3 regions of the Acholeplasma equirhinis genome follow, and region 2 is predicted to be linked to each of the others. Evidence: riboswitches for the same ligand, from Rfam matches in the RefSeq annotation. Region 2 holds a riboswitch; each other region holds the start of a gene.
What was found. A riboswitch is a leader RNA that binds a small molecule or an ion and turns the genes downstream of it on or off. The one in region 2 is predicted to bind cyclic di-GMP.

Region 1 (6,235 bases), 500 kb from region 2:
AACTGTTGCATGTGGACTTGACATTTTCTTTATGGATTCTAAAGCTTCATCCGCTTTAGCTTCTTGAACAACCCCAATAATCGCATTAATCAAAACAATACCGACAATGAGTAAACCTTCAGTTAATTCTTCAGGCTTTTGTTCAAGTATTGCAGCGACAAAAGCTATACCTGCAGCAATCAGCAAAACGATGACCATAAAGTCTTTAAATTGATCTAAAAACTTTAAAAATATAGGTCTTTTCTTTTCAGCGATAAGTTCATTCTTACCAAATCTTTCGATCCTTAGTTGAACTTCATTACTAGATAATCCATTTTTTGTTGTTTGCAGTGTTGCAAATGTTTCATCAACTGTTTGTTGATATGTATTTTTTTCCATTTCTTTTCCTCCGGTAAAAAATAAATAAAGACCTTCAAAACCATTTTTTCAGGTCTTGAAGGTCTCGTTACAAGTTGCATACTTGAATATTAACCGGGTTAACGTAACCGACTTGACGATTAATACTTGGGAAACTACTCCCCTTCTAAAAGTATTTTATCATATTTTTTAATTTAAATATAAAAATATTAAAGTTTCACAAAATCTTCCAATTTGTAATTTTTTGTTGCCGAATTATTTTGGTCATCATGACCAGAGTCTCTAAATTTACGATAACCATGGATTGTCCATAAACTTAAAAAGATTGTAAGTGATATAGCAGCACCGACATTTAAAAAGAATATCCAAGGATCTGTAGAAATAAAGAGAAGTTGTTCAAGTAGATTAGAATCTCCAATATAGTTACCACTTATTTCATCATACCTCATCTCATATGTGCCAAGGAGATCATTAACTGAAAGTGTGATTGTTTCATTATTAGTATCAATAGATATCACACGATGAACCCACATGTAGTCTAAATTGATATTATTATGTGCAACAACATAATCTCCAGGTTCTAAATCATCAACATTAAAAGGTACCATTTTACCGATACCGACTTGAACTGTATTATTAACGATGGGTTGGTTGAATGGAACTGCTTGAATATGATTATACGAGTAGAAGAGATATTCATTCTGTGGTCCTAATAAAATCATAACAACCAAGAATATTTCAACCATAAAAAATAGCACAGAAAATACTAAAAGTAGTGCTCTAATGGATTTCATTCTTAGCCCCTATTAAAAAAATTATTTTGATTGTGGTTTTAATTTTTTAACCAAGATGACAGCTGTTGTTATTAATATGACATTAATAAGAATCACAGTTACACCAATTGGACTTCTTAAGAATCCAATAATATAACCTAATGCAGGTAATTTAGATTTAACAGTACCTAAATACATATCTTCAGTAATATCCCATTGATAGGATATTGCAGAACCTGAACTATGTACACGATAAGTTTTTTCTGTAGCTACAACTTCAGTCATGATCTTATAGACTTTAAGACCATCTGCACTACCGTAACCATCGAGTTCAAAAACAATTAGTTTAGTATTATCTAAAGTTTCAAAATCATCGAGTGTAACAATTAATGCATCACCTCTATCTAAAGAAGCATCTACACCACTGAATCCACCATATATTGCAAATCCGAATAAATTCATTGTTACAAATGGGAAATATAAGACGAAGACAATGAATAAACCTAAAAGACCTATAATGCTGTATAGGATGATACTTATTAATTTATTTGAATCTAACTTTTCCGCCATGTAAATACCCCTATTTATAATGGTAAAGTATATCTTTATCATTATTTTAGCATAATTTTATATTTTTATATGAATTGAAAAAGTGGTCTAGAGACCACTTTATTCAAATTCTCTTTAATTAGTCTTCAATAACTGTAAATAATACTGTGAATGTAATTTCTGAACCGAATAATGCTTTAGCATAATCTTCAGCATTTTCTTTAGTAACTCCTGGTAAATTTTCCATAGGTTCTAATAGAACAACTTTAACCCAAACAGTAACTGCACCACCGTTTCCTTCGATAGCATAATCACCATCACCGTTAAATGTACCATCATCATGTGTACCACCAATTTGGTAAGAAAGTGATACGTAATCAACTAAGATTGAACTGAGAGGATGATCAATTTCAAGATCGTCAAAAGCAACAGTTACAACACCAGTTTTTTCTGAATCTGCATCATTTGATTCCCAAACAACTTGGAATTTAAACATTACATATTCAACAGCATCATCTTCTAATGAATTAGCTGCTTGACCAGCAGGTACTAATACACCGTCAGTTTGACCAAGAGCAGAAGCACTAACTTCTGAAATACGACCAGTACCGATTGTAACAACATTACCATCAACATCTGCTTCTAATTCAATTGAAGCCCAATATGCATAAGAAATCCCTAAGGATACAACTGCTAGTAAGAATAAGACTGCTAGCATTAATTTTTGATTCTTTTTCATTATATACTCTCCCTTTTTTATTCTTAAAATTAAGAAACAACCCTAAAGTGCAAATCAAAGGTGATATTTTTACCCATGATTGCAGTAGCAATCTCACTTGTCGCTGGTTCAAGAAGTCTAACCTTGACAACTACTACGAGAACTTCATTCGAGATTAAGAGATTGCCGTTATTTGGAAGTTCAATAACAACTAAGTAGTTATATTGATCAGTTCCATCTAACAAAACATTTATGGCTGTGATGGTTAATCCAAGCTCAACACCTGGTAGTAATTCATCACCGGTTAAGTCAAGTTCGAAGATGAAGTGTATTTCATCAACTTCATCTGAATTTTTTACAAAACCTTGAGGGACAAGTTTTTTATTAAAATTTGATTCATCTTCTTTAAGATTTACAGATAATTCTGCTTCATGTAATGTATCAATTGATATATATACATTTGCATAATGGTCTAGCGCAGCCCAATATGAAAATGAAACAGATACTGTATATATGATTGCGATAACAAGTACAATGAGTAATGTTATACTCAATCTTTTATTCATACCTATGCCCCCATAGCCGTTACGAAAGAAAAAGCAGCCCTTGAAATCAAAAGTTTTGATTTGCAACTGGCTGCCACTGTAAAATCAGGACCCTATAGCTTTGCGTCCTTAGGTTACCCTAAGTTTGCCGATAAGATATGCTTAAATTCATAATTGCTAATATTATAATAAAAAATACTTTGATATGCAAACAAAATGCTAAATGCTGTTTATAAAATGATTCTAATTAGTATAATTTAGAAAGTTCAATTGCAATATCTGCAGCAAGTTTGGCATTGTTATAGACAAGTTGTATATTTGAATCTAAGGAAATACCTTTGGTTGATTGTTCAATTTTACTTAGTAGATAAGGTGTAATTTGTTTACCCTTTATATCATCACGTTCTGCTGAGAGAAGTGCTTTTTCAATTTCATTATTTATGAATTCTGGATCGAGTGAGTAGATATCTGGAATTGGGTTTGCAATTAAGACACCACCTGGTAGTGGAAGTGACCATTTAGTTTTTAATAGTGTTGCAATTTCATCTGCTGAATCTAATTGATATTCAAGTCTAAATCCACTTTTTTTTGTATAAAATGCTGGGAACTCATCTGATTTATAACCTACTACAGGAACACCTTTGGTTTCTAAATATTCTAATGTTAATCCGATGTCTAAAATAGATTTACACCCAGCGGAAACAACACAAACATTTTCATTTGCAAGTTCCTCTAAATCGCGTGAAATATCAAATGTTTCTTGACCTTTTCTATGAACACCACCAATACCACCTGTTGCAAACACTTTGATACCTGCCATAGCTGCAACTAAAATGGTAGCAGATACCGTAGTTGCGCCATTATAACCCTTTGCAATACAATAAGGAATGTCTCTTTTTGAAACCTTCATTACATTTTTAAGTTGACTTAATTTAGTGAGTTCAGTTGGTGTTAATCCAACTTTAATTCTGCCATCTAAAATAGCGATTGTTGCAGGTGTAGCACCTTGGTTTTTAATGATTTTTTCAAGCGTCATTCCGACTTCAACATTTCTTGGATATGGCATACCATGCGAAATTATTGTTGATTCTAATGCGACAACTGGTTTACCAAGTTTAAGTGCATCTAATACCTCAGGTGCAAAATCTATATATTGATTCATTTTATTTCTCCTTTACAAGTGAAATCACTTGATTTGGTTTAAGTTTTTTATAGACTGAATCTCTAGATTGTAGCGTAAAATGTGACATAATTGTTCCAGTTTTTAGTGGATCTAATTTATTGATCTCTGCATAGATTACTCCAGAAAAAAATGCATCACCACATCCTGTATCATTAATCATTCTACCCTCGTATGATTTATGATAGAAGTTTGTTACTTCATCACTAAAATGGTAAGCACCGAGTTTGCCCATTGTTAAATAAACATTCTTTATACCTTTATTGATTAAAATTTGACCAATTTGAATAGGATCTTCAAACATCGTTATTTTTTTTCCTTCAATGATATTTATTTTAATTGTATGAATTTTATTTAAATAAGGGATAAACTTGTGTGCTTTAGCACTACTTACTAAATCTACATAAAATGGTTTTTGATAAGCAGTCATAATATAGTCTAAAGTTTTTTCTGGAATATTTGCATCAAGAACTACAATGTCAGCTGCGTATATAATGTCATGATGCTTTTTGATCAGTTGTGGGGTCAATTTTGAGAGTTGTTCCATAGAAGAAACAGCAGTGACTAAACTTCCAGTTTCATCATGTATCGCAATATAACTTGCAGTTTGAGGTACATTTTGATATAAAACTTTTAAATTTATGTCACGTGACATATTTAAAAAATCTCTTGAATCTTCACCTAATACAGTAATCAATGTAGGATTTAAGTCAAGTCTTGCTAGATTTTCTGCAATATTTCTTGCAACACCACCCCAAGACTTATAAATAAATCCAGGATTAGAATCATACATCGTATGCGATTGATGCATATTGGCAAGAAAATCAATCGTGGTTGCACCGATAACTACAATTTGCTTCATACGTATTGAACAGGTTGAAGTGTATATGTATTTTCTAAAATTTCAAATTTTTCGATGACAACAGGTGAAATTGGTGAATCAAAATGATTCGTTTGTACTGTAGCAATCTTATCAATGACATCTAAGCCTTCAATAACTTTTCCGAATCCAGCATAACTACCATCTAAGTGTGGTGCAGATTTATGCATGATAAAGAATTGTGAAGTTGCAGAATTTGGATCTTGTGTTCTTGCCATAGAGATGACACCTTTTTCATGCTTTAATTCATTTTTAAATCCATTTCTAGAAAATTCACCTTTAATTGGTTGTTTTTCATCCATTGAACCTCCACCTTGGATCATAAATCCTTTAATGATGCGATGGAAGATTTTTCCGTCATAAAAACCTTGTTTAACATATGAAACAAAATTAGAAACTGTATTTGGAGCAATTTCTGGATACAGTTCAATTTTCATTGTTCCAAAGTCTTTGACAGATAGTTGTAATAATAGTTTTGACATGATAAATACCTTTCCTTTATTGGATATTTTCATTGTATCATATTATGATATAATGATTATAGAAAGCGAGCGAAATTTATGGTGGATTTTGGACAAGGGGTTGCAAGCGGGAAGATCATTTTGATGGGAGAACATTCAGTTGTTTATGGTAAACCGGCAATCGCTTTACCATTTACGCAAGTACAAATCACTTCTAAAATTTATAAAACTGATAAACCTATCACCATTGATTGTATTTATTTTCAAGGTTTTTTAGAAGATGCACCAGACAATTTATTCGGTATTAAAGAACTTATTAAACTTGTACTCGATTATTTAAAACAACCACTAAATGGATTTCATATTAAAATAGATTCAAATTTGCCTTCTCAAAGGGGATTAGGTTCTTCAGCAGCTGTTTCGATTGCAGTTGTAAGAAGTTTATTTGATGCATTTGAGGTTGATTTGACAATAGATCAATTAAATCATTTTGTTGATTTAGCAGAACAAATTTATCATGTGAATCCAAGCGGATTAGATGCTTCAACAATTACAACAGGTAAAGCTGTTTTTTACCAAAAGGATTTAGGTAAAAGTATTATTCCTTTACAAATGGATGCTGTTATTGTTGTAGCAGATACAGGTAAAGAGGGTTTAACAAAAGAAGCTGTGACAGAGGTTAGAAAACTTTGGAATGAAAATCCTACCGTTGTTAACCCAATAATTGATCGATTAGAAGAATTAACAAAAGAAGTTAAAACTTATTTAGAGA
Region 2 (6,235 bases):
ATACCAGGTTGCAAATTCACTCATGAATTAATGCCTCACTTAGATTAGTTATTTTTGATTTGCTTCAGCTTGTTGCTTTTTTAATTCTTCTAATAATTGTTGTTTTAATAATTCTTTTTCTTGTTCATGCTTTTGTTCAAGTTTAGCTTTGTTATGTTTTAGAATTGTTCTAACTAGTACAACGATTTCGAAAGCGAATAGGATTAAGAGTGGTAAGACAATCCACAGTAAGAATCCATCTGATGATCTTAATGATTGGATTGTATCGCCTAATCCCGCAATTGATCCTGTATATCGTCCAATGATTTCACTACGATTAAAACTTTCCAATTGCATGTCAGGATTATAATTATCACCTTTAAATCCGCCGTAAAGTTCAGCATTCACATCACCTTGTGTTGTAATGATGTCACCACTTACATGAACAACACGGTGGATAATATGAATTTTAAGTGTTGGGTCAAAGAATACAACAATGTCACCCGGGTTGACTGATGCTTTACCTTTTTCATCTAAGACATCGATAAATGCAAGTGAACCTTTAGGGAATGAATCGGGTTCAGTCCCATCCATCGAACTGGATAGAATTGAAACGAATCCTTTTCCAAATAAATTAGGTATATCTTTTTGAGACTGTACGCTAATATTAGTTATTGAGAAAAGGAGCAAAACGAGTAAGAGTAAATAAAATATTGAATTCCCGATAATGCTTAATGTTTTATTGAGTTTGTTATTTGATTTTGCCATGTTTTGCTCCGATTTATAATATATATATTATATGTTCTAAAATGCTATAAGACTATGAAAGAAACCCTGTAAAATTTACAAGGTTTCTAGTCTTATCAATTTGTCAAAAATTAAACTGTACCAGCGAAGCTTAAGCTTACTTGAATTGTACCAGATAAGATTGCGTTGAATGCTTCTTGATCCCAACCTTCAACCCAAACTCTAACTGAAATCTTACCTACTTTAAAATCTTCACCGATTGTACCAGTAATTGCAGAACCTACTGTTAAATCCTCAAACCATGCAGCGTCTTCTTGTTCGTATAATGTCGCAACATCAACTGGAACATTTGTTGTTTCAATTGTTGTAGGGTATAAAGCTTCAGCAGCTTCAAAAACTCCTTGTGAAATTATACCTGTTGTATTAATAGCGTTATAGAATAATACAGCTTCGTTGTTACCCCAAGCACCCATACCTAGTGAGTTACCATCAACACCATCTTCTTGTTCGAAGATAGTAACAGTTGCAACATCGCCTAAGTCAATAATACTTACACGTGCAGCATTAGAAGCATATTCAGTAATTACAGCATTTGCATCTGAAGCAGATCTTGTACCAGCAACAGCTTGACCTGGAATCCATGAAGTTGCAGCAGGTGAAGCGATTGAAATTGATGTTAATGTAATATCACTTAAAGTAGTTGAACCTACAAAGAATAAATCAAATTTGATGAATGATGTAGCAGATGCAGGTGCACCATCTAATTTTTCCATTGTATAACCATTTGTTGTAGTGATTGCTTCGAATGTAACACTTGATAACGCAGCAGCTAAGTCAGCATTAGTAATGGTATTTTTCCATGCAGTACCATTAGTAGATACATAGAAACCTTCCCCTGTTTGTACTTCAGCTTGGAATTGATCAACTGAAGCAGTGTTGTTAATTGTAAACCATGCATATACGCCAACTGATAGCGCAACGCCTGTTAGTACTAATGATAGTACTGATAAAGCAAATTTTGTTGTTAAACCTTTCATATTTGTTCCTCTCCTCGAGATATATTTTTTTATTTATATTTTAGTTTTCTTGTTATTCGGCTTTTAACCTTTTATAACCTATAATGAATCATCAAATCTTGCTGCTTTGAATCTTAATTGAATCCACATCGGATCATCTAAGATTGCATCGTAACAATCAGCATCCCAACCTTCTAACCAGATTGAGATTTTAGTTCGACCTCGGTATTCATAAATACCTTCAACTTCATTTACTAAACTTACCTCAGATACTAAACTTGTTTTATCAATTGCAATATCATTTTGAAGTTTAGAAAATTCAGTTAACTTGTAAATCATGTTTTGTGGTGCTTCTGGTGGTTCCATTCTGACACCTAACATTCTATAGTAGAAGTCAATTGCACCGAATGGTTTACCAAATCCACGTGCTTCATTTTCAGAGACATCATAGATGAAGGATAAGTTTTCTGCTTCATTATATGATGCTATTCTAACAGCATTGTGGGCGTAATACAAGCGATTTTCGCCTGGTGTGACATATATGTCACCATCATCAAATCCCAGTGGATTAATCCAGTTCTTTCCCCTTGATGTAACAAAGGTTCCTGGAGCATTTGATGCAAGTTCATATGTCGGTTTCGTGCGATCTGCAAGATAGACATATTTATGATGTGCATCCACATTTGGATTATTGGTAACAACTTTGAAGTAGACATCAAATGAGAGATAGTCTACCTTAGGAATTGCTCTTGTTTCAAGTAATACCGGACCTAAGAAGAAATCTTTTCCATTTTGTGAGGTAATACTTGCAAGTTTTCGTTGTGTTCCAACATACTCAACTAACATCTCATTTGTTATGCTTTTATGATAGTTAATACCATCTAAGCTTAACCATAAGTCGTCATCTTCTCCTACCCCTAATTCAATCCCATCTACAAGTGCAGTTTTTGATGTTGCAAACCACGCATAGACTGAGGTTGTCAATGTGATCGCAATTAATGTCAGTGCAAACAGTACAGAATAGATTTTCTTTAACATATTTACGCCTCATCATTAATTGAGAAGAGCATTTGAAGTTTTAGTCTGCCAGCGATTAAATCTTGTTCGGTGTACTTACCAATACTCTTTAAATAATCTTCTAGGTAACCATCAATCCAAATGAAGACTGAGACTTTGACAACTGATTGTGCTTGTAATTGATAGATATTACCATCAACTGCAACGTCTTGGCTTGCAAATGAGAGTGATTGAACACCTTCGATTCGATAAGATTGATATTCGTAGACATCGGCAACACCATCGATAACCACCATGATTCTTAAGTGTTCTTCAATGTGTCTTGTTTTCTCTGCAAAGACAATCTTATAATTGACCCTATTGATTGTAGCTGCCTCATTCATGTTTTTTAAGTAGAATGTGAATGCAACCACTTCTCGATCGTTATCCCTTACATCTGGAAGATAATAGCCATTGGTTTTCAAAACATTATTGTAATGGAAAGCCATGATACCTTCATAAGATGCTTGGTTAACAAAATTCATACCTGGATATCTTAGAACTGTTCTTGCATTGTCGAATGACGGATCTTCTGCGATTCTAATTGAGGAATCACTGAATTGATCAACGACTACCGACATGTCCCCTGTGTATTGTCCATAGAATGATACAACACCCATCGTTACAGATAAGAATCCAAATAACGGTATGAATAGGAATATTAACTTGGAGAATTTAGTGGCATTTCTTACTGTTTTTCCAATGCCCCATACTTTACTTAACGCCATGGTTTTCTCCTTGAAAAAATAAAAAGCCAATTGCCACATAATTAGTTGGCAACTGGCTACCATTTGACAGGTCCTATAGTTTTGCGTCGCTAGATTTCTCTAGTTTTGCCTTTTTCGTATACTGCTATTTTACCAAACTTTTTTTAATAGTCAATAGAAATGATTATGAATATTTACAATGTCTATTTTTGTGTTAAGAAAGCCGATAATTGAGTTTGGTCGAGAGGTTTAGCAATGAAATACCCTTGTGCGTAACCCACACCTTTAGTATACAATTCTTGGAGTTGTGCCTCTGTTTCGACACCTTCCGCAACCAGTTTTAACTCTTTTGCCTTTACAAAATCTATTAACATTTGAATGTACTTACGTTTATTATAATTTTCTTCTAATTTAAAGAAATCACGATTAAGCTTAATCATATCAATCTTAAATCTTTCAACTAAATCTAAAACATCATAATCTGTTGTTGATAGGTCAATTGCAATTTGGAAACCAAGTGTTTTGATCTTAATTAAGTTTCTCATAAATGTTTCATTATTTTTATATGTAGAGAAATCTGGAATTTCAATTGCAACCATCTCAGGTTTTGCACGATGTTTTAGAATCAGTCTTTGGAAGATTGTAAAAGTTTCTTCATTTAGAATCTGACGCGGTGATACGTTAATATTAACAACCAAATTATGCATATGATATAACTGTGAAAGGTCTGTTAATAAGAGTAATGCTTGTTCAACACCCCAAATACCAATTGCATCCAGTTCTCCTGACTGTTCAGCAAGCCCAATGAATGATTGTGGTGCAAGTAAGCCTCTTTTTGGATGTTGCCAACGCAGTAATGCTTCAACACCATAAATATCTTTTGTATCTGATGTTGAAACGATTGGTTGGTAGAAATAAATAAATTCTTCTTTCTCAATCGCTTCTCTGATTTCATGATATAAATCGAGATATTCTTTACCTTGTGAAAGTTCTTCACTGTAATACTTAATACCATTTCCACCGTTTTTCTTAACGATGTACATCGCAATATCTAATGCTTGGAATAATAAGTCTTTCGTATTACCATGCAGTGGGAATGTTGCAATCCCAATAGAAACAGTCTTTTTAATTTCAACACCATCTAAAATACTCACCTTACGTTGAGATTCTCTTTTAATATGTTTTGCTAAATTTAATATATTCGAATGATCAAAACTATCTGGAATAAATATATAGAATTGATCAGGTTTAACACCTTGAGAAATAACGGATTCTTCAGGTAATGCAGTTTTAATATGATTTGAAACATATTGCATAATAAGACGCTCTTCTTCTTCATTAAAAGCATCTACAATATCTTGATACTGATCTAAGTCAATTAACATTAAAGTAAAAGGCTTTGCTTTTTTTGTATTACGTTTAATCATACGATCAACAAGATTTGTTAATGTTGATAAAGGTACAACCTCATCAGAGACTAACAATTTTTCATCGCGATATTTACGTAATTCATGTTTTAAAACAAAGTATAATCCAATGATGAGTCCGATTAAGATTAAAGTGACTAATATCGTTAAGAATATTTCCATAATTAGCTTTCAAACTCAACTTTCTTTTTCTTTAAGAAGTCACGAGCATCTTTAACAGGCATTGGTCTTGCAACCACGAACCCTTGGATGATTGTGCCACCTTCTTTTCTAATAATTTCAACTTGTTTATCTGTTTCTACACCTTCAAATATAACACCAAGTTTTAAGTTTTTACCTAAACTTGTTAAAGTTTTTAAGATTTGACGTGATGTAAAGGATGTTTCTACCTCATCAATAAACTTCTTATCAATCTTAATCACATCAACTGGTAAAGTCTTTAAATATGAAAGCGATGAATAACCGGTACCAAAGTCATCTAAATGAATCTTAAACCCGATTTGTTTTAATGCTTTAAACTTTTCAATAATGAGTTCAAATGAAACAACTAGGATTGTTTCAGTTAATTCAATTGCAATCTTGTTTGGATCAACCTTGTATTTATTCGTTAAATCAATAAGTTCTTGAATAAATCCAGGTTGTACAAGTTGTCTTGGTGAAATATTAAATGAGAATTCTAAATCTGTTTTATTAAAACTTTCAGCAATAGCAAATACTTTTTCAGTGATGAGTCTACCTAATTCAATAATCATATTTGATTTTTCAGCAATCTTAATATAACTTGCAGGTGAATCTTTTAAGTATTTAGGATTATTCCAACGAAGTAGTAACTCAAATCCAACAGTTTTATTAATTTCAATATCGTATTGCGGTTGCATGAACATTTCAAATTCATCATTTGCAATCCCTAATTGTAAATCCATTTCCATTTGTTGGTTCTTGGATACATACTCTAAGAATTTTTCATTATAAGTTACTTGATGGTAAACCGTTGAACGGAGTACACGTTCAATGGTGATTTCCATGATTTCTAAAATATGACTAGATTCCATTGAAATAACTTTACCAACATTGTGAATGATACCCGCTTTTAGGGCAACTTTAAATGGTAAATCTTGAAGTAAAACTGAATTATTTATTTTATCGATTGTCACTTGAACCCAAGAGTCAACTGAATCATAGTTCAAGATATTTTGATACAGTATTGCAAAGCGTTGATCATGAACATGGAATAGTGTCATATCATCTTTAATAACTACAGATAAGAATAAATCCTTTAATTTTTGAATGAATTGTTTACTAT
Region 3 (6,235 bases), 490 kb from region 2:
TTAGCTCTAGCTACATTTTGAGGTTTATAGTATGTGCCATTATGGTAAACAATATTTGTTGAAGTATATACATTTGTAGGTGAATAATCATTCGTATCGATTAAGTTCCAAGCATTGTACATTTCACCCGGAGCTGATATGTTTGCATTATCAGCGTTAACAACTTGGTAATATTTACCATTATATGTTACAAATTGATTTAGAGTGTATGTTGTATTTGGATTATAAGGTTGAATATTAACAACTTCCCAAGCAGCATTCGATGGATTTTGATTATTATTCCACTTTGCACGGTAAACTTGCCCATTGTATTTAACATATGAATTGATATCGTATTGAGAGCCTGCTTGATATTCAGGGAAATATACATTTTTACGTTGCCAGTTAATATTTCCAGCAGGACTTGCAGATTTATAATAAAAATCCATTACTTCATATATATAACCTTGATAATTAACTAGTGTACCCTCCGGATAGTTCTTATTTAAAACGTATTCAGAAATTGGTTTATTAAATGTATCCCAACCATTGAGTGTTGCTGGATTGTTTGCACTTGCATTTGTTGCATTTGTTACATAATAAAGACTTCCATTATAAACAACAACATCATTAACTGTGTATTTAATTGAGTTATCATAAGATCTTATACCAAAGTTATAACGTTCCCAACCCTTTAATGTTGTAGGGTTTGCTGCATCTTTTGCATCACCAACGTTGACAACTTTGTAGATAATATCATCATAAAATACATAATGATTTAATGAGTATTCAAAAGTTGGATTATATTCTAGAATGGCAAAGTTAAAAATTGTCCACCCTTTGCCGATAATTGGTGCTCTATCGTTTGCGATACCACCATTTGTCACTTGATAGAAGTTACCTTGATATGCAACAACTTCACCAGAATCATATGTATTTGTAGGTAAGTAAAACATTGAAATATCTTTAAATGCACCATAAGGTTGACCAGGAGGTGTCGTTTGATGATAACCACCATGTCTAATAACATAAATGACACCAGTATACCAAACAAGGTCACCTTCTTGATACACACCATTTGGGTTATATTCTGGTACACCTTCAGGTGGAACATCAATTAAATAGTTCCAAGAAGGAATTGAAATGTTATTATTGGTTGCAACATTTTGATCACCATTAATGACATTAACCCAATAAGCAAAAGAAACAGACGTCGTTAAAATACATGCCGATATGACAAGTGCTGTTACAAGAGATTTTAATTTATCAAATCTCAATTTATCCATCAAACTCTCCCCTTAAGATGGTTCTGAAACTGTAAAGATAACATCAAAAATAATAATTTCACCAACAATTTGATCGTAATCACTAATTGATTCTGGATTAGTTAGAGTAACTAAAACATAGACCATTACTGCATCACCATTGATAACTATTGTCCCCTGTAAGTTATCAAGAACAGACTCACCGGTTAAACCGATCGGTTCTGATCCCCCAACCTGATAACTTATATTCAACAGTGATGCAAGTAACTGATTGTTCGGTGTGACATTGTCAATTTGAACAATTAAATCAAACGAGGTTCCTTCAGGAATGATGGCTGAATCTTCATCATTCGTCCAATTAATTTCATAAGATAATAAAACATATTCAACTGCTCCAGGTTCTGCATCTTGTGCACGACCAAAAGGGACTAATTTATAATTAGCAGAACCTAAATATGAAAAATCTACAGTTGTTGTTGCATCTTTAGCTGTACCTACAGTTACACGGTTATTCTCAATTGAATAACCTTCATTTAAGTTTGTATACGTCCAAAATGCAAATGAAGTTCCCCCAACTAATATACAAAGCAAGATTAAAATAATGATTGGTAATCTAACTCTCATGTCACTTTTCCCCAAAAAAAGACAGCAGTTTTAACTTACTAGAAGTTGCAACTGGCTGTCTTAAATTAAAGACCCTATAGCTTTGCGTCCTTAGGTTGCCCTAAGTTTGCCGATTGATGTTTTTATTAAATAATTTTATCATAAACTATTAAAAGTAAAGCAAAATACACATTATAGCAATCATATACCCTATAAACAAGAACAGAGTTCTTTTTTTATAGTATCTAAATCATTGAAATTAGAAATATTTTGCTATAATCAATTTAACACATTTAAATCATGTAAGGGAGATATATGATTTTTACATCAATCATTGCAACCTGTCTGTTAATAGCAATAGCGACTTGTTTATTGTTAGTTCAATCGTATATTAAAGTCGGTAAAAAATACTCAGGGATAAAAAGTTGGATCACAGGTGTATTTTTACATACACTTGGTATCATTATTTCAATATTTTCAGATGCTAATTTAAAAGACTTCACTGTACCTATCAGTGGGATTTTAGTCTTAGGTGGTTTATTCTCAATATTAGTTGGAATTAATCGATTCTTTGATAAATTTACAAACTACTATGAAGAATCAATTTTAATGTTACTAGCAGCTATTTCTATTATTTATTTCAATTCGTTTAATATAAATATTACATTCTCGTTAATTGCATTAAATGTAGCATATTTAGCAATCTCATTAAAAGGTGCATTTTTCTTGTTAAAAAGTCGTAAGAAAGAAACTAATCATAGCATTATTATGACAGCTTCATTTATGTTTGCACTTGCATTTATTGCGTTAAGTAGAATTATTAATGCATTTTTTGCAGATAGTAACTCGACATATCATTTGGCAAATAGTACCGATTATAACATTATCCTTATTTATTACATTATCTTTACAATCATGATTATTAATTTAAATTTACTTATTAACGATAAATCATTCCAACAAATGGCTTATGAACAAAATAAATTTAAAACGATTTTCAGTCAATCACCACTTTCAATGATGATGATGGATTTAGAAACTGATATTGTACTTGATGTAAATGAAACACTTATCAGAGAGTTAGGATATTCGAAAAAAGATTTAATTGGAAAGCATTATTCACAAATTCGAATGTTTGATTTGGTGAAAGATCGACCGAATACTCGACAATTTGATGCAAATCCTCATGATGTTTTTAATAAAGAAGTTCCAGTGCTTAGATACGATGGAGAAATACTACATTCATTATTATCCATATCCATCGTTCAACAATTAGAAGAGACACTTAAAATCATTTCACTTACAGATATAACAGAGATTTATGAGTTAAAAGAAAAACTTGATAGATATGCATATTATGACTCATTAACTGAACTACCAAACAGAAGATTATTTATTAAACACTTTAATTCTAAAGTGGAAAATAGAGAAAGTTTTGCAATTGTTACGATTGATTTAGATGACTTTAAACAATTTAATGATCTATACGGTCATGATACTGGGGATGAAATCTTAAAAGAAATAGGAACAAGATTAAATACACTTGTTTCTGGAAGTAATTTTGCAGCCAGGTATGGTGGAGATGAATTTGTATTATTACTGCACTATCGAGGATATCAAGAAGAATTGACCTCTGAAATTCAAAAAGTTGCAAGCGTTTTAAGAAAAGAATTAAAAATTCAAAAACAAAGCATTCAAATTACAGCATCGATTGGTACTGCAATATTCCCACTTCACGGTCAAAATTTACGAGATTTAATGCATAAAGCAGATATTGCAATGTATCAAGTAAAGCACTTAACTAAAGATGATATGAAGATTTTTGAAGAATAGAGAAGTAATTCTCTATTTTTTTATAGTATAATAGTGGAGGAAAGTTGGTACATAATGAAAAAAATCATACTTATTTTATGTGCACTCATTATTGGTATTACAATAACTGCATGTAATGAAGAAATTACACCTGGTGTATATTTTGAACATCCAGATGAGATTATTCACTATATTGGTGATAATAAACCGATTTATAAAGATCTTGTATCTGTAACATATCAACCTGGTGATATCAATTTAAAATCACTTTTAATGTATAGTGATGCAAAAGTTCAATATACAACTGTTGGAAGTTATGAAATTACATTTACTGTCACTTATCAATCAGTTAAATACGAATCTACTGCAAGTGTTAAAGTTGAATTAAAAGATTCTGGCGAAGATGAAGAAGTCATTGATTTTGAATTTTATTATATTAATGACTTGCATGGTGCGATTTTAGAAGATGGTGATTCCATTGGATTATCTAAAATTAGTAACGTCGTTTTAGAAGCTAAAACATTAAGACCAAATAAAACAATCTTTTTATCTGGTGGTGATATTGTTCAAGGACAAATTTTATCTAACTGGTATGATGGTGCAAGCACAATTGACATTCTAAATCATATGCAACTTGATGCGTATGTTGTTGGTAATCATGAATTTGACTGGGGTTTTAATGTTGTTACACAATATTTCAATGGTGAAAATGTACTACAAGCAAACTTCCCACTTTTAGGTGCCAATGTCTATGAAAAAACTACAAATGAGCGTCATGTTGATGTTGAACCGTATACAATTATTGAAAAAGCTGGTGTTAAAATTGCAGTAATTGGTACGATTGGTTATGGACTAGAAAGTTCAATTTCATATCCAAGAATACAAGATTATTATTTTACTGATCCAGTTGAATTAACTGGTTACTGGGCTGAATATGTAAGATTAGAAGAAGGTGCTGATATTGTAGTTGCAATTAATCACCAAGACGCATCTTTTTATAACAATCAAGTCGCAGCTTTTACAGGTAATAAACGTATTGATGCAATCTTCAATGGACATACACATTATGCTTATGTAAGGGATACAAATACTTCACATGGTGTTGTTCATACCATTCAATCTGGAGCCAATGGTACAAATTTGGGTAAAGTTACATTAACTTATGATAGAAATTTAGGTGTAATTAATTCTGATGCAGTTAATCTAAATCGATATAATGAACCTAAACTCAATCAAGAAAATCAATCAATTAAAAATTTAGTGAATTCATATGTAGAAGAAATTGAAGATTTATATGTTCCAATTTTAAATTCAGGAGATTATTATTCTCAAAATGATTTAACATATTATTTAGCTAAAATGATGCAAATTTATACAAATAGTGATATTGGTATTCATAACTTTGGTGGTACAAGAACAAGCATTTCATATGGCGAGGGACTAAGTTATGCTAAACTATTCCAAATTTCACCTTTTGATAATACAATTGTGACCGTTAAAGTTAAAGGTAGTGTAATTAACCAATTAAGTGGTGTTGGTGTCGTTTATAGATCGGGTTTAGGATCGATTAATCCTAATACATACTATAAAGTTGCAACAAATGACTACATATTTGGTAATAATGAGTCATTTAAAAATGGTGAGGAGATTGTCTTTACAGGTGAAACACTTTTAGATGTTATGGCAGAAGTCATAAGAAATCAAAAGGATAATGGAGCAACTGTTTGGACCACAAATCTTGAAATAATTTTTGATAGTAATTTAAAAACATTTAGTTCAGTTTATTTGCCAAGAAAAGAGTATTTTATATAATAAAAAAGGAGCAAGTTTGCTCCTTTTACTTTCTAAACCAATAACCTCTTGATTGACCTCCACCACCTCTATTATTAGAGCCAAAGCCTAACATAGAAAAGACAATTGGGAAAAAGAATCTACCACCAACACCTAGTATGACAACTAATCCAATCATAATTAATATGACTTGCCATAAATCTAATTGGAATCCCCAAATTGAATCTTCACTTGGAAGTGGTTTTGTGAAAGAATATTTTTCTTCAAAATAGTCATAAATGTGATAGTAATTATATGAAACATAACTATAACTCCAACCATATAGTTTATTTGAAGTAACATAAATCAGTTCGAAGTATAAATTTATGATTGCCTCATCAACATCTTCAATAATTGGATCGTTATAAAAATAGTCATCAATAATTGATGAAGCTTCAAATGCAGATAGATATTCCATCATTTTAATACCAATTTCAAAAACAAGTTCTTTAAAGACCAGATTACCATCAACTTCATCATAAAATAGGAATATCATAATTCCTAAATTATTTTTACCTACACCAAAATCATTAAAGATTTTTGTTGTATTAATTGAACCTACTTCACCAATATGTGTAGCAACTACAATTTGAACACCTTCTAGATCATTAGTTATCGTAGAATCATTCAATGTACTTTCGTAGTATGTTTCACCATTCACATAGATATACCATTTGGTAGATTGAAGTAGTGCATCCGCAGCATCGTTTATATAAAATTCTTGTGTCGGTTGATCAAGCGATCGA

Region 1: another riboswitch for cyclic di-GMP. It lies ahead of JV173_RS02960 (hypothetical protein); the one in region 2 lies ahead of JV173_RS00605 (hypothetical protein).
Region 3: another riboswitch for cyclic di-GMP. It lies ahead of JV173_RS02895 (hypothetical protein); the one in region 2 lies ahead of JV173_RS00605 (hypothetical protein).

The regions. Positions count from the first base shown of each region.
Region 1 is NZ_JAFIDC010000001.1:642,756-648,990, reverse strand. It holds gene JV173_RS02980 (cation-translocating P-type ATPase) at 1-378, opposite strand, end outside; gene JV173_RS02975 (hypothetical protein) at 567-1,151, opposite strand; gene JV173_RS02970 (hypothetical protein) at 1,173-1,700, opposite strand; gene JV173_RS02965 (hypothetical protein) at 1,819-2,418, opposite strand; gene JV173_RS02960 (hypothetical protein) at 2,448-2,963, opposite strand; cyclic di-GMP riboswitch class I at 3,022-3,102, opposite strand; gene JV173_RS02955 (pseudouridine-5'-phosphate glycosidase) at 3,190-4,104, opposite strand; gene JV173_RS02950 (PfkB family carbohydrate kinase) at 4,106-4,984, opposite strand; gene JV173_RS02945 (peptidylprolyl isomerase) at 4,981-5,484, opposite strand; gene mvk (mevalonate kinase) at 5,563-6,235, shown strand, end outside.
Region 2 is NZ_JAFIDC010000001.1:144,518-150,752, reverse strand. It holds gene JV173_RS00625 (hypothetical protein) at 1-24, opposite strand, end outside; gene JV173_RS00620 (signal peptidase I) at 49-747, opposite strand; gene JV173_RS00615 (hypothetical protein) at 858-1,763, opposite strand; gene JV173_RS00610 (hypothetical protein) at 1,842-2,780, opposite strand; gene JV173_RS00605 (hypothetical protein) at 2,783-3,526, opposite strand; cyclic di-GMP riboswitch class I at 3,571-3,646, opposite strand; gene JV173_RS00600 (bifunctional diguanylate cyclase/phosphodiesterase) at 3,709-5,094, opposite strand; gene JV173_RS00595 (EAL domain-containing protein) at 5,097-6,235, opposite strand, start outside.
Region 3 is NZ_JAFIDC010000001.1:629,519-635,753, reverse strand. It holds gene JV173_RS02900 (hypothetical protein) at 1-1,265, opposite strand, end outside; gene JV173_RS02895 (hypothetical protein) at 1,278-1,868, opposite strand; cyclic di-GMP riboswitch class I at 1,912-1,989, opposite strand; gene JV173_RS02890 (sensor domain-containing diguanylate cyclase) at 2,163-3,680, shown strand; gene JV173_RS02885 (bifunctional metallophosphatase/5'-nucleotidase) at 3,735-5,471, shown strand; gene JV173_RS02880 (hypothetical protein) at 5,497-6,235, opposite strand, start outside.